One region of the Pedobacter sp. SG908 genome, then DNA from elsewhere that is predicted to be linked to it. Evidence: riboswitches for the same ligand, from Rfam matches in the RefSeq annotation. Region 1 holds a riboswitch; the other holds the start of a gene.
What was found. Region 1 has a riboswitch for S-adenosylmethionine ahead of FHT21_RS00960 (cysteine desulfurase family protein). Riboswitches for the same ligand answer to the same signal wherever they lie in the genome.
Positions count from the first base shown of each region.

Region 2: another riboswitch for S-adenosylmethionine. It lies ahead of FHT21_RS04330 (TlpA disulfide reductase family protein); the one in region 1 lies ahead of FHT21_RS00960 (cysteine desulfurase family protein).

Region 1 is NZ_JAAOYY010000001.1:234,751-242,998, reverse strand. Features, by position in the region: gene FHT21_RS00965 (TlpA disulfide reductase family protein) at 338-1,465, opposite strand; gene FHT21_RS00960 (cysteine desulfurase family protein) at 1,504-2,658, opposite strand; SAM riboswitch class I at 2,708-2,805, opposite strand; gene FHT21_RS00955 (beta-galactosidase family protein) at 3,304-5,166, opposite strand; gene FHT21_RS00950 (alpha-N-acetylglucosaminidase) at 5,232-7,379, opposite strand; gene FHT21_RS00945 (sigma-70 family RNA polymerase sigma factor) at 7,640-8,245, opposite strand.
Region 2 is NZ_JAAOYY010000001.1:1,003,038-1,011,285, reverse strand. Features, by position in the region: gene FHT21_RS04350 (TonB-dependent receptor) at 1-353, opposite strand, end outside; gene FHT21_RS04345 (cytochrome c peroxidase) at 460-1,419, opposite strand; gene FHT21_RS04340 (YceI family protein) at 1,620-2,261, opposite strand; gene FHT21_RS04335 (TlpA disulfide reductase family protein) at 2,294-3,613, opposite strand; gene FHT21_RS04330 (TlpA disulfide reductase family protein) at 3,693-4,994, opposite strand; SAM riboswitch class I at 5,156-5,253, opposite strand; tRNA gene FHT21_RS04325 (tRNA-Cys) at 6,164-6,234, shown strand; SAM riboswitch class I at 6,239-6,338, shown strand; gene FHT21_RS04320 (hypothetical protein) at 6,417-6,596, shown strand; gene FHT21_RS04315 (DUF4833 domain-containing protein) at 6,644-7,225, shown strand; gene FHT21_RS04310 (hypothetical protein) at 7,373-7,648, opposite strand; gene FHT21_RS04305 (ribosomal protein L7/L12) at 7,738-8,205, opposite strand.

The DNA of each region.
Region 1 (8,248 bases):
GCCGATTTTAACACGGGCTGTTAAACCTTTAATATTAAAGTGTCAAAAAAATGTGCTGGCGTAAACGTGTATATAGCGTATATTTCTAATGGCTTAGAATATATTTTCGCTAATAAGTTGCAGAAACAACTAAACAGTTAGGATATTTTCATTATATTCGATTTTAAGTGATTAAATATTAATTCAGCATTAGTTGTCACATACCGTGATAAATCACTTATTCAGGGGCGGCCTCAATCGCCCCTGTTTTTTTATCCGGTAAACTTTTACACACTTTGCGTAAAAGCAGGTTTTATCATTTTCGGTTCTGTTTTTTATAAATTTTAATTAAAAGTGATTATTTGGTTTTAGCATCAAGTAACGAAGCTAATTTTTCTTTTAAAGCCTCGCCACGAAGTCCTTTAGCAACTATTTTTCCGTTTGGATCGATAAGGAAATTTGCCGGAATGGAACGGATTCCATATTGTTTGGCTACGGCATTATCCCAGAATTTTAAATCAGAAACGTGTGTCCAGGTTAACTGATCATCAGCAATGGCTTTTAACCAGGCCTCTTTTTTACCAGGCTGATCTAAAGAAACCCCTAAAACGGTAAAGCCTTTGTCTTTATATTGATTATAGGCAGCTACTACGTTCGGATTTTCTTGTCTGCAAGGACCGCACCACGATGCCCAGAAATCGACCAGAACATATTTACCTTTAAAATCAGATAATTTTACTGGCTTGTCGTTCACATCATTTTGTGTAAAATCTATAGCCTGAAGGCCTATTTTGGTGTTTTTTACCGCATTAAAATAGGTTGAGATGTCTTTGCCCGATTTGCTGTCTTTAAGGTTCTGACCCAATGCAGCATAAACCTTTTCTGCCTCAGGTTGAGCAGATTCGCTGGTTGCAATCTGGGAGATAGCTGTTAAACTTACGTAAGACTGCGGATTTGAACGGGCAAAATCGATATAAATGGGCTCCAGTTCTTTACTTGCAGCTTCGTAGCGCTTATAAATGGCCTCAGTTAAGGCTTTGTCTTTCTTTTGTTCGGCGGTTAATTTGCCAAATTCGCCATTTATTGCAGCCAGTTTATCCTGAACCGGCTTGGTTAAAGCCTTAAGTTTTTCATTATCGGCATTTACTTTCGACCCGCTGATCGATGCATTTTTTAAAGAATCGGCAGATACCAGCTGAATATTGGCAGGTTCAAGGTAAATGGACAAGAAATCGCGTTTTCCATTCTTTTCAGCGGGCTTTTTATATACCGAAGCCCTTAGCGGATCGGCGATCTCACCTTTAAAAGCAAAAGTGCCGTTTTTTAATTCAGTGGAGTCTAAAAACGATTTACCATCTTTCGAATAGCTCAAGTAAATTTTCTCATTCCCCTTATCATTTTTTAGGGTTCCGTTTAACGAGAATGGTTTTTGTGCCAGTGCAGCTAGTGGTAGTACAGCAACTGCAACGAGTAGTGTTTTTTTCATTTCAGTTTAATTTATGGGTGTATGATTAGGAATTATTTTTAAGCGTAAAGAAGATTTGGCCGTTCCTGGCGATTGTGGTAAAGGTTGTTCAATTGCGCAACCACTTCATCGATTTCAGCCTCGGTATTAAACCTGCTGAAAGAAAACCTGATTGTTTCTTCATTTTTACCAGTTCCCAATGCTTCAATAACATGCGATGAATGATTGGAAGAACAGGCGCTTCCTCCCGAAACAAATATGCCTGCCCTGTCTAAAGTTCGTAACAAATCTGCACCATTGGGCAATGCGGGTAATGAAACACTTAATACCGTAGATAAGCTTTTATCAGGATGATCTGAATAACCGTTAAAGTTTATTTCAGAAAGGCTTGTAAGCCCGTTAAGCAATCTTTTTTTAAGTGAATGGATATATGTTTCGTAAAGGTTTTGGTTATCATAGGCATGCTGAAGTGCCGCTGCCATCCCTACAATACCTGCTACGTTCTCGGTACCTGCCCGCTTTCCCGATTCCTGCCCTCCTCCCTTAATAAAAGCACGCAGATTAGCCGGTTCTTTTGCATATAGAAAACCAACACCTTTCGGCCCATGAAACTTATGCGCCGAGCCCACCAGAAAATCGGGCGCCAGCCGGCGGGTATTAATATCGATATGGCCAATAGTTTGCACCGTATCTGAATGGAATATGGCACCATGATGCTCAGCAAGATCGGCAATTTCTAAAATGGGATTCAAATTTCCTATTTCATTGTTACCATGCATCAAGGATATCAGCGCAGGTTCTTCATTTTTGAGCAAAGTATCCAGTTCAGTGAGCGATAATTTTCCCTTACTGTCATTTTCAAGATATACCAATCTGATTATTCCACTGTCTGCCAAAGCTTTAAGCGTATTTAAAACAGCATAATGCTCTAATCTGGAAGTAATAACAACCCGGATATTATGGTTATAAACTGCTGAAAGTAAAGCTGTATTATCGCCTTCGGTTCCGCCAGAAGTAAAGAAAATATTTCCTGGTTCTGTATATAAAGTATCCGCAATAATTTCCCTCGATCGCTCTACGGCTTCTCTGGCATACCTGCCTAAAGCGTGTGCCGAAGACGGGTTTGCAAATGATTCAAAAATAAAGGGCTTCATGGCTGTAAAAACCTCACTGGCAAGTGGGGTGGTCGCTGCATTATCTAAATAAATACTCATCTTTCAATTTTAAATCATCACTGCTTATTCAGATTTCCGGAGAAAGTTATTCTTATCTTTCCCTTACGGGAAGGATTTAGCACCTTATTTGGCAACAGGTTGCTAAGACATCATAGGGCCTTTTCCCTCCGTCTTTCTGGATAAGTCAAAAATATATTAACGGCACAAATGTATATAATTTCTATAGATTTTATAGTTTTTAATTTGATTTTTTTGTGCCAAGCTAATATTATGTATATAATTACAGCGTTGTGACATTAATAGACAAGATTTGAACTCTGCAATCACTGTTTTTCAAAACAGTTGATGAAAAACATTACCTTAGAACCGAACACATTAAAACACTGCCAGATTTTATCTAACCATTGTTTTAAGCTGTAAAAAAGTTTGACTGAACCGAAAAACATTTACTAGAAAAAAGTCAGCTGAGTAATGTAATACTGCATTATTTCCTTTTAACGGAATTTAGATATTGTTTCGTTTTATACCCGATAATTTATTAAGCCACAGCTAAATAATTGTTACAGCGCATAGTGATCTACACTGCCTCCCATTAAGGCAGTGTAATCCAACTTCATAAAAAATCACCCAAAACGATGGAATAACTTCTTAAAGGAATGATCGAAGATCATCTAGGTTAATACTTTAAGGCTTCAGTAATTCTAATACAGGTACTTCTACAGATTTAATTACTTTGTGTAGCGTGTCATTATTCTGCTCGAAAATTACAATTTCATTCTTGCCCTTTTTTAGCCAACAACCTGGTAGGTACAGCGTTTGTTGGGGACCAACGCTCCAGTAACGTCCTATATTTATTCCGTTAATAAACACGATACCTTTACCCCAATCACGCATATCAAGAAAAGTATCACCAGTTTTTGTTAGAGAAAAACTTCCTTCGTAAAAAGCTGGTCTTCCAACTGTTGCCGTATTTTTTGCCAAGGCTAAATTAGGCACAACCTCCATAGGCAACTTATACATATTCCAGTTTCCGCTAATAGTTTGTCCATTAATAATTACCGGAGAAATGATACCTTTTGTACTGTTAATGATTTTTGCCCCGTAGTTAATTCGTCCCATATTTTCAACTACAATATCTAAAACGGCATTAAAAGGAATGTCAATATCACAATCATATTTTTTATAATAGCTGTTTAATTCAGCAACCTTAGTTCCGTTGACATACACAATGGCATAATCACGCAAACCAGCCAACTCTAGTTTACCACTAATAGGCTGATTAAATTTTTTGCTGTACCAAACGTAGCCATGTCCTTGATTTAAAGCTTCAAAAGTTAAAGGATTATCGTCATTTACTGGTGTAATTTTACTTTTAATATCTTCCAAATCAACTGCTTTTGTTAAAATAATATCCGGAATAGCAATTACAGGAATTTTTGCCGGAACAGCTGGAGTTTCTGGCTTTTTCAGTAAATCTCTTAAAGCATTGTACTTTTCGGTAGCCCAACCAGCCTCACTAATTGGCGCATCATAATCATAACTGGTTAAATCTGGCTGAATATCATGTTTGTTATCATAATTTGCGCCAGATGTAAAACCGAAATTTGTACCTCCATGTACCATATAATAATTAAAAGATACGCCACCATCTAAATATTTTTGCGTTTGCTTAACCACTGCTTGCGTAGAAACTTTAGGAAAAGGCTCTGCCCAATGGGCTAACCAGCCAGGATAAAATTCTGCTACCATATAAGGTCCTTTACTACCATTGTATTTATTCACCAATTCCTTAAGCTTGGTTACATCATCTTCACCATTTGCAGTTGGTAAAGCTCCTGGTAATGCGCCACCCTCAAAAAGCCAGCTTCCGTCTGAAGTAAAAAATGGCACATTAAAGCCAATATCTTTTAACTGTTGAAATACAGCTGCGCTATACCTTTTATGATCTTCTAATGGAACATCCTTACGTTGAGCCACATAAGACCCAAATTCATTTTCGCCCTGCACCATTATGATTGGACCTCCATTGGTTATTAAAAGATTTTTAAGCTGTCCGTACAGTGCAGTAAAATAAGCTTTTGTTGCAGCTAAATATTGTGGATTATTGCCACGAATAATCATGCCTGGCACCTTTTGCAAAAACCATGGATAGCCGCCAAATTCCCATTCGGCACAAACATATGGGCCTGGTCTAAGGATCACAAGTAAACCCTCTTCTTGAGCAGTTTTGATGTATTCGGCGATATCTCGATTACCAGTCTTAAAATCCCAAACCCCGGGAGCAGTTTCATGGTAATTCCAAAAAACATAAGTAGCCACAGCATTTAAACCCATTGCTTTCATCATTCTCAAGCGGTGGCGCCAATAAGGTTTTGGAATGCGTGCATAATGCATTTCTCCACTATAAATTTGAATCGGCTTATCGTCTAACAGAAAATTACCGCCCTCAATAGCGAAAGTGTGTTTTGGATCTTGTGATTTAGTTTGCGCCAACAGATTATTTATTAAACAGATAAATATAAGCAATGGTAAAAATTTAATTTTCATATTTTTTTCGTCAGTAATGGTTGTTCTTAGTTAATTATATGCGAACTACTTGGAATAAAAACCAGTTATTTTAATATATTATCAATCAATTTATTTAGCTGAGAAACATTTATAGGCTTTAGCCTATAGGTATCAGCCGACTTTGTCCAGGCCACTTCCATGGCAAAATAATCGGGGCTATTGCTTTCCTTACCTTCCATCTTAGCTAATTGCTCCTTAATAAAGCGCTGCCAGCGGGACAGATATAAAGAGCCTAGCAAACCGCTCCATTCCTTATGCGCATAATCATGTAGATCTGTCTTTGGATTATTTTCGGGTCCCCAATAGGTTATCTGAATTTTTGCATTTCTTAAAGCCCTCTCTCTATCCGCTGGTGTTTTCGCAAAATTAATAGCCTGTTCCAACCAGCGGTTTAAAGAAAAGTACCTGCTTGAGCTCAACAATGAGTCCTGCTGGAGTATCAGTTTCTGGAATACAGCACTTTCTTTTTTAAATGCAACCGCATCTTTTGCCTGTATGGCCTCAATCATATTCTGATAACTTTTATCTCCTTTATTGGCCAATACCTGCCTCACGAGATCAATCTTATCTGTTTGATATGTTTCAACATTTGCATAATCATCACCAGCCGCTACAAAAAGTTTTACCGCTTCCAAAAAAAGTTCCGGATTATAATTTCTTTTGCGGGTTCCCCATGTTGAAACCGTTTTAATAGCAACACCAGGCCTTGCACAAAAAATAGATTCCGAAGGCCCTTCCTGATAAATTTCTGGACTGCTATAGGCTGTTTGCAACAATAACTGCCAGGCCTGGTCCATTTTTGAACTGCTTTTTCCATAGCGGTAGTCCTGATAGGTCTTAATCCAACTCTTTACTGATACAGGATTTTGATGCCAGCCAAGCTCAAGCATAAAATCGAAAGCTACCGGGTTATTGTTTATCCCCTCTGGAATAATACCAATACCCGCTAAATACTGTCCATACTCGCTCCCTTTAGCTCTGTTCACTTCATCTGAAAAGCGTTGAAGCTTACCATATAAACCATTCTTTTCCCCGAAATTACTTACGTTACTCCAAACAAATGGAGTTCCATTATAGCCTTTTCTTTTTTCCCAGTTATTGGTGTTTTCTCCAAATAGTTCAATCACTAACGTTTTCTTTTTATCTAAACCATTAAGTAGCGCTTCAGAAGGATTCGATTGCCACCCCTGCAGTACCCAGCTACTGCCTGAGAAGTGCTGATCCATTTTTCGTTGTATAATGGTAGCTGCCGTACTCACATCAACCCCTTTGGAGTTTCCACCCTCATGAAAAGGATCTCCGCCAAAAAAGTGAAGATCAGCTCCATAAAGCTTCTTCATTTCTGTGTAATAGATATCAGCTACCTGACTAAAGGCTGTATCAGTAGGAATTAGAAAATCAGGGCGTGTAAAACCTCCAGCCCACTTACCCTGGTCTATCACGCCCGCTTTCATCTTGTTTTTAAGGCTTGTTGGAACCATGCCATAAAACCCTTGCATTACGGGCTCAATCTTTAAGTCTCTCATACGCTTAATGATCTGTTGTTCTAATTTGGCCTGTTGATTAATTACACTCTGAGTAATCGGGCCTCCCCAGCCTTCCAGGTTTCCCATTAACCACCACGCACTAAAAGCAGGATCAGCTATGAAATCGCCGATATCCTTGTTATTATAGCCTAATTTTTTTAATGTATTCTGCCAAACCGCCTCCATTCCAACAGGTGCAAGCATCAGGTTCACCCCATTCAGTGCCATCCAATCTAGTTCACGTTCCCATTCAGCCCATTTGTAATACGCCATTGAATAGCTAATGGTACAATAATTTAAGGCATACCTAAAGCGAAATGGCGAAGATATCCTAACCTTTTTATTGATTTTTGGGATATTAAGAAGCGGAGATAGATTATCTCCTAAATGAGACATGCTTCTGTTACAGTAATACTTGAGATAATAGCCCAAACCATAGGCCGCACTATTTGAATTCGAAGCAGCGATATTCACCATATTTCCAACTGAGGACAGTTCAAAAATATCTTCGCCTGTTTCTGTTGGTATAACACTGAAAGATAGGGATGAAACAAGCCATGGAACCCGGCGCTGCGCAATTTCCCTGACTGCGGTATATGCCTCTCCGTATACAGAAAAAGAGATAACAATAAATAAAATTGATAAATTTAGTTTTACAAGTTTCATACTGATTTCAAAAAGTTATTGCGATTATATTTGATTGAAGGCCCATTAAATTTAAATATTAAGCCTTTTTTCGACTCATTTTATGCACCTTTTTATTACTATACGCTTATAAAGGAAAAAATCTATGCTAGCTATAGTATTATACCTTATTTATTGTTTTTTTTGGAGGGAGGGGATTTTGTTAATGCCCCGTCTTTCATTGCCCTAGAAAATCCTTTCATCCAAAGGGGCTCATCTGAAACACGATTAATCATGTTGTGCTATTTTTGAAAAATCCGAATCAGGCTTATGAAAGAAAGTACCAACAGTTCTGAATCGTATTTGCTTATTTCAGCTTTTAGGAATGCTGAGGCTTTCGCCATATGATCTTTAATTGTGCCTACAGAAACGCCTAACTCATTAGCAACGAATTCGTAACTCTTATTTTCTAACTTGATCAAACGAAATACGATCTGTCGTTTTGGCGGTAACTTATTAATGCTTTCTTCAATAATTTCGCCAAGTGCTTTATTCTCCATGAAATCAGTCACAGGATCATAAATTTCGGTTGTCATGTTTATCAGCCGGTCCATTAGCTTTTTTTCGCGCAGTACCCTCCTATAAAAATCAATAGCGATATTTTTAGCTATTGTAACCAAAAATGATTCAAAAGGGAAATCTGAATTTATTTTATCGCGGTTTAGCCAAACCTTCAAAAATACATCCTGATGTAATTCGAGAGCTACATCCTCCAGATGAACGAGTTTTTTAAGGTTATAATAGATTTTCCTGTCGTACTTCAAATAGAGCAGATTAAAAGCGTTGACATCACCTTCCCTAAGTGCATCCGAAAGCGCTTTTTCATTATTTGATGATCCGACAGGCATTTA
Region 2 (8,248 bases), 770 kb from region 1:
AGTTTGGTACGATTGGCATTCCTTGAACCTACAATCTGCAATTCGGTTAAAGTGTTGTCGGCCTGTTCGAGCGAAACGTTCAATTTCGTAGATGATCCAATTTCGATGGTAGCGGTTTTATAACCGATATAAGAAACCTCGATAAATCGCCCGTTTTTGGTAGAAATTTTAAATACTCCATCCTTATCGGTAACGGTAGAACCATCGAGCCCTTTGATCTTTACAGATACTCCTGGTAATGGCGTTTTATCTTCTGCAGAAACAACCAGCCCCGTGATGATTCTTTGCTGGGCAGCTAATTTGGAGTAAGCGACTGTAGTTAACAGCAATATTAAAAGTAGTTTTATCTTCATTTTATTTATTTTGGAATAGACATACCAATGGCCATCCACCTTATTTTGAGTGGAAAAAATGTGTTAAAAATTAAGTTTTAAAGGTTTTTGATCTGGCTATGCCTATTTAATCATTTTTGTTTTTGAATCTATCATCGGTTAGCGAAAGTAAAAAAGCCTCTATATCGTTTATTTCAGTTTCGCTCAAGCCTAACGGTTTATTTAAAGAAAGATCCCTGTTTTTCCCATTTTTGATTACCGCATCTGGGTTATTGTAATATTGGATTACTTCTTTTAGTGTTTTAAACATTCCATTGTGCATGTATGGTGCCGTAATGCCAACGTTTCTTAAACCAGGTATTTTAAAATGCCCTTTATGCTCAGGGTTGTGTGTTACCTCAAATCTGCCCTGGTCTTTTAGCTCTAATTCATTAAATAACCCAATTCCTTTAAAACGGTCGGCGGTAAAATCTTCGCCCGAATGGCAATTGTTACAATTGGCTTTTCCGATGAACAACATTCTGCCTCGCTTTGCATTTTCAGATATAGCTTTGTCATCACCATTAATATACCGATCGTAAGGGCTGTTTGCGGTTTCTAATGTTCTTTCGAAAGAGGCAATGGCCAGTAGCAAATTCTTTTGTGTAGGCGGAGAATTGAAAATCTTCTGGAATAACACTGTATAATCCTTATCTTTTTGCAAGCGATCAATGGCATCGGCAATGGGCAGGTTCATTTCTACCGGATTGATGATGGGCTGCAAAGCCTGATCTTCCAAAGAAGCAGCTCTGCCATCCCAAAATAAGTTTGGCCTGCCTGAAAGATTAGTTACCGACGGCGAATTACGCGTTCCTTTGGCTCCCCCTACGCCTAAACTCACGGCGCTGGTGTCTGCAAAAGCAAACTCTGGTTTATGGCAAGAGGCGCAACTAATGCTTTTATCTTTAGAAAGGATCGGATCAAAAAACAGTTTTTCGCCCAAACGTTCTTTGCTGTTAATTACAGCTGGATCGTCTGCACCGAAGCCCGCCATTAGGATCACTAACACGATAAGGCTTAGGGGAATTATGAGTTTGCTTCTTTTCATTGTTTTATTCGGTTCGGATCAATTTGTCGTCAATGCTGAATTTAGTTCAGCATATTTTCCGCATGATAGACCCTGAAATGAATTCAGGATGACGACTTTAAGGATTCTTCACTGGCGTTTAGAATGACAACCAGATATATAGCTAGCGGCAGGGAGAACCACACATCCTCCCATCACCCCTAACCTTAACAAGAGATTCTTTAATTATTAGCAACAAGCTGTACATTCAGTTCAAAATCGTCATAAATGGCTTTGTCGCCCAGGTTTTCAAAAAAGCTTTTCGACCTGAATTTGATATCGTACTTGGTTCTATCGACCGTAATTTTTGCATTGGCAATTACTTTATTACCTTCTTGTTTAACTGTTGCTGGAAAACTGATTTCATTCGTAATGCCTTTAATGGTGAGCTTTCCCTTAACATCATAAGTTCCTGCACCTGTACTTTTGGCAGAAGTGATATTGAATGTAGCTTTATCAAACTTATCAACAGCAAAAAAATCAGCACTTTTTAAGTGCCCCAATAGTTTTGCATTGGTTTCTTTATCCGTTAAATCGGTAACCGCAATGGTTTTTGTATCGAGTTCGAAACTACCGCCTTTTAGCACTTTATTATCTAAAGTCAGCGATCCAGAAGTTACATTGATGGTGCCTGAATGTTCTCCAGTTACCTTTTTAGCTAACCATGTTAATTTACTTTGTTCAGGGCTTACTTTATAGTTTACCAATTTCCTTGATGTGGCTTCGGTAGCTACCTTTAGTTTAGGTTTAGGCCCGTTTAAAGCTATGAAAGATGAAGCTACAACTGTGGTAGCAATAAGTGCAATCGTTTTATACTGTAACATGTTATATATGGTATTTAGTTTTGGTGGTTTAGTTATTTTCCATTTGCTTGTGCCTCAAAATAGGCTGCTGATGGTACTGGTTCTGCGATTAATTCATCCAGAACTTTATTGAATTTTTTCTCGTAATCATCGTAATATTTACCTGTAACGGTACCAGTGTAACCCGTGTATATTTCGCGTACTTCTCCTTTTCTATCGATAATAATGGTGGTTGGATAAGCAATGAATTTGTTTAATGCCGGAAGTTTATCGGCAACCAATCTTTTATCGGCCAATCCGCCAAATAGGATATCGTATTTAATGTTGTATTTATCGCGAAGCTTTCCAAGTGTATATTTTCCATACTCAAGATCATCTTTCTGCTCGAAACCAATGGCGATGGCTTCTACCCCTCTTTTCGAATTTTTATTGAACCAAGGAGAAAGGAATACGGTTTGGTCGGTACAGTTGGGGCACCAGGTACCCACCAGTTCTACAATCACAACCTTGCCTTTATATTTATCATCAGTTAACGAAACAGGTTTGCCATTCAGATCGGGAAAAGTAAAAGCAAGTTTTTTAACACCTTCCTTTAAATGTGTTAGTTTATAAGGATCTGGCAATTCTGCCTTACTGTCTTTTACGCCGGTAAACTTTAAGTTATCGTAAATGCCCTGGCTAATTTCACCCGAAAGTGTACCGTCTTCGTTAATGGTACCCTTATAAATTTTAGGGCTTGGTCCACTAAAACCAGAAAGTACAAATTGGTTTCCCTGTACGGTACCTTCAAGCTCACGGCTATCGCCGGTTACCTGCATAATTACACCAGTAAGTTTATTTCCTTCTTGTTTTAATATGGCAACTTTGTTTGGAACAGCTTCTTTAGAAAAACCTTTAAACTCCCATTTACCAGTTAAATTGGCAACAGGTGCAACGTCTTTTCCCGGCTCAACAAAACGGTAAGATTTACCTTGCTCTGCAGTAAAAGGCAAAGCATTGCCCTGCAAACCCGGCACCAGGCTTCTATATTCGCCAGAGATCCGGCCATCACTTTCAATTTTGGCCACCAAAGCTGCATCGTAAGTATTCATTTTGATAAATAGTGAATCCTGTCCCAGGTATTTGATGTGGAAATCGTCTCTCCGCGTACCGTTTAACAGCGTAAACGTGGCATGCGCTGCATCTTTTCCTTTCAATTCGAAATTAAAAGGCACTTCTGTTTCAGCTACCTTAAAAACACCGCGCCAAATTCCTTCTTTTATAAATTTTTTGGCTGTTTTCGGTTCTTCATGCACCTTATTTACAGCAAAGGCTGTTGTAGAAATGAGCGATGCCAGTGCCAGCACCTGCATTTTAGCAAAGTAAGTTTTCATCTTGTATAGTTTTAAGTGTAGGTTAAAATATAGGCTGCAATGAAATACAGCCTAATATTTTGTTTATACTTAGTTTAGGTTATTTACTTTTTAGTGTTTCTGCTGAAGCCAGTTTTTCGGGTACTGGTTCAGCAATCAGCTCGTCGAGCACTTTGTTAAATTTGGTTTCGTAATCGTTAAAGTATTTTCCGGTTACGGTGCCTGTATAGCCGGTATAAATTTCTCTTACATTTCCTTTTCTATCGATAATGATGGTTGTTGGAAAAGCAATGAATTTATTTAGCGCAGGCAGTTTTTCAGCCACTACTTTTTTATCGGCAATGCCACCAAACAGGATATCGTAAGTGATACCATATTTCTCTTTCAATTTACCCAACGTGTACTTGGCATATTCGAGATCATCTTTTTGTTCGAAACCAATCGCAATGGCTTCCACGCCTCGTTTTTGGTTCTTTTTAAACCATGGCGAAAGAAAAACCGTTTGATCGGTACAATTTGGGCACCAGGTACCAATCGTTTCAATAATTACGACCTTACCTTTGTATTTATCGTCGCTCAAGGAAACATTTTTCCCTGTTAGATCTGGAAAGGTAAAATCAAGTTTTTTATAACCTTCTTTAAGAAAAGTAAGCTTGTAAGGATCAGGAAGCTCGGCATTTTCGTTGCGCTGGCCATCAAATTTCAGGTTTTTATAAATTCCGAAACCCTGTTCGCCAGTAATGCTGTTATCGTCGTTAATTTTTCCTTTTACAATAAAAGGGCTTGGTCCGGTAAAGCCAGACAACTCAAATTCATCACCCTGTACAGTACCTTCAAGCTCCCGTGTATCGCCCACAACAGTCATGATTACTCCGGTAAGTTTATTTCCATTCTGCTTTAATAAAGCAATAGATGCTGGTACAGCTTCTTTGGTATAGGTTTTTATTTCCCACTTGCCAGAGATATTGTGTTTTGGTGCGATATCTTTTCCAGGTTCTACAAAGCGGTAATTTTTACCATGCTCTGCTACAAAGGGAAGTGAATTGCCCCTGAAACCAGGTACCAGACTGCGGTATTCGCCTGATAAAGTGCCATCAGTTTCTATTTTTGCCACCAAAGCAGCATCGTAAGTATTCATTTTTACATAGATGGAATCATCGCCACGTCGTTCAACATGAAAATCATCACGTCTGGAGCCATTAATTAAGGTTAAAATTGCTGTTTGAGGGTTTTTACCTTTTAATTCGAAATTAAACGGCACTTTTGATTCGCTTACATTAAACTCACCCCTCCAAATCCCTTCTTTTGGGAATGGTTTTGCCACCCTGGCTGATGCAATGCCTCCCAGTAACAGGACTGAGGTGGTTAGGCATGCAATTCTTGAGGAAATTTTCATTTTCATAATCATCATTATTAGTTAAACACTATCGTTTTAGAGTTTTTAATAACAAGGCACAATTTCTCCCACAGAAAACCATATAGCACAGATACAGGCTGTTTAAACAACTGTTATGCTTTTAATGAAATCCCTAACAGGAAACGTGAGTTTACTTGTTATTGGTTAATTTATAATCTATTGCTAGATCAGTTTGAGCACTTTTTCCTATGGAAAGTTGCTAGAAGTTCAACGAGTACTGACTCTCCCTTCTTCTGTATAAATCAACTAATTAATGGTGGTGAATTAATTAGAGTAATAACCTAAACTAGTGGTGGTGATTAGTTTGGGCTGTTCCTGATACCCCGGCAACTTATTGACTTAAATACATGACCACCATAATATTCTATCAAAAGGCCCCGGGGTACCAGGATTTTTAAATAAGAATATCTGAATGAAAACCTTTAACAGGTGATCTGTATCTTAGCTTATATTAGCGGCAACAGCAGTTATACTGATCTGAATAATTGATCAGGGGATATGGCTGAGGTTGTCTGCGGAGTTTCATCTTGAACGTAAATTTGCTAGTGAACTATTATTTTTTTTTGTAAATGTATAAACTTCGTTTAATTTAAACAAGTATTCCTATAGATTTTATAGACTTTATTAGTAAACAATTGATTTACAGAAATATAATTTACAATTAAAGAAGAAATTGGACTGAGGGAATTATGCAAGGGCATAGCATTAGGCCGTTCGGAGAGGCAGGTATCTTAACAAGAAAGCAAAAGAGTAGTGATGATAGGTATACGCGAATCGTCATTTCCTTTCGCTAAGCAAAGGAAATGACGACCGATTTTCTAAATCAGTCTTTGTTAACGCAGTCAAGAATCTTTAACCTTAATTTATTGAATACTAAAGTCATCTTGTAAATCTAGTTGCATCCGATAACTATCGGATCACGATGGCGAGTTGTATGCGAGTAATCGTCATCCTCACCTTGTTTCAGGATCTACCTGCAATTTATTTTAAATACACAAACAACTAAAAACCAATAAATTATACCATAAAACAAGCTCAACAATCAGAAATCTCACAAAAAAACTACTATTTCTATAGAAATTATAGTAATTAATTTTTACTTTTGCTGAGTCTTCTTCAAAAAGTGAATCTAAAGCTACTTGAAAAGACCATATAGTCATGTGGCCGAGTGGTTAGGTAAAGGTCTGCAAAACCTAGTACGGCGGTTCGATTCCGTCCATGACGTCTAATACTTATCAAGAAAGACGTAGGGAATGGCCCTTTGATGTCTTAGCAACCTGTTGCGTAACAAGGTGCTAATTCCTTCTGCAATGGCAGAAAAGATGAGTTTGAAAGCAGATTTCTTAACTGTTTTCGGCGAACAATCAATGGCCATCCCTTCCAAATTGGTAACCTAAACTTAATAATATGTCAGTTTATTTTGATTATCCATCCATCAGGGATTTTTTCGAGATCCACGGAAACACTTCCTGCGAAAAATTAGATGATTATGAACATTGTAAGGCAGAATCAGACCGGCTTTATAATGAACAGCTTAATGAGATCGATGAAGAAATTCTACATGATCAACCCAAAACCGACACCTAAAAATTATTCAAATCTTTTAAAAGCTCTCTTAAATAAACAAGCCTAAAATGTATTTAACACCACCTAGACTACTCATTCTACTTAAAACCTCGTTCATTATAGTTTTAACCTTTTTCCTCTTTTCACCCCAAACATGGGCACAATCGAAAGATCCATCCCCACTTAGTTTTCCTACACCTAAAAATATAGATCATATGCTGTTTTACCTCCAGCGTGATCCGAATACGAACACTTTAATTTATGCATTAAATCTCAAAGAAAACGGGACTATCAATACCGATGCTCCTATTCAGGTTTATTGGATCCGGTATGGTGAAAAAGGACAGAAAAAGGATCTCGGTTATATCCAACGCAAGTTTGCCTACGGTATCGACACGAAGGCCCTTGGAGCCGATAAATATGAATTTAGGTTTGTATCACACAAAAAATTACCATTTTACCTGCAAAAGTATAGCGATAAAAGCTATCACGTCTCGGTGACCATAAACAACCGAACCATTAGGGTTGCCCGATTATTTATCAGGATACAGGGTGGCAGTTTCTGGCTCCCAAATGTGAAGTATGCAGAGGTTGAAGGTATTGATGAAGCAACGGGTAAACCAATAGTTGAGCGGATAAGTGTAAAGTAAACTATTCTTCATTATATTTAGTTATCTTGTAATAAGGTCCTTCTACCCTGCTCAGGATGACAACCTCTTGAGACTTTTCTTATGGTAAAAACAAAGATGGTCTGTGAGACACAGACCATTGATTCACCTCGTTTATGACACAATTGATTATTTCGGCTCTTTTCTATTATCAATTGCAGTATTAAAAGTCTTATTAAATTCACCTTTTATCCACTGTACTTTTCCGTTCAAAGGTATAGATGGTGCAACAATGTAATTTCCGGTTTCGCTATCAAGGATTACCACCATGTTGTTGGCATTTACTTCCGTGTGATACCTTCTGCCGGTTTGGTCTTGTCCGTTTTTAAAACTGATGGCGGTGAACATCAATCCAGCGCCTAAAAATCCCAACAAAAGGGATTTTGCGTCTAATGTAATTTTCATATTCTTAAGATTTTTTGTGTGTAAAATCAAGTTAAGAATTCTACTCCCTACATTCTAATTCTATCAGAAATATTGCAATATGTTTGTCGCTAAATTTTAAACATAAAATAGGCTAAAGCTGCTGCAATCAAAATAATGATCAACAGTTTAATCAAAAAGTTTTTGGGTGGATTTTGGTTATTTGTAACATTCGCAGAGACGATATTTTTAACATCGGTATCCCTGCTTTGTTGCATCATATTGCCGCTAACCTTAAACTGCATCAGTTTTTCAATATAATCTTTACTTTCTGCCAGCCCTAAGCCCGTAACATCCTTATAGTGTTTAATGGCATTCAACTTATTGCCCTGACTTAAAATAACCAATAGCTCTGCATCCAGATCTGCCAGATTAGTTACAGGCTGATTTACTCCTTCTTCTAAGGCATCTACATAATCTTTGGCTTCTTTTAAACCGCAGCCACTGTGATCTTTAACTACCTTAACAGCTGCTACTTTCTGGTTTCGTGAGAGAAATAACAATGCTTTTTGCTTTGCTTCGGGACTAACATTAATCATAACTTTAAGCTAGCAAAATATGAACCAATTACGTGTACATAAA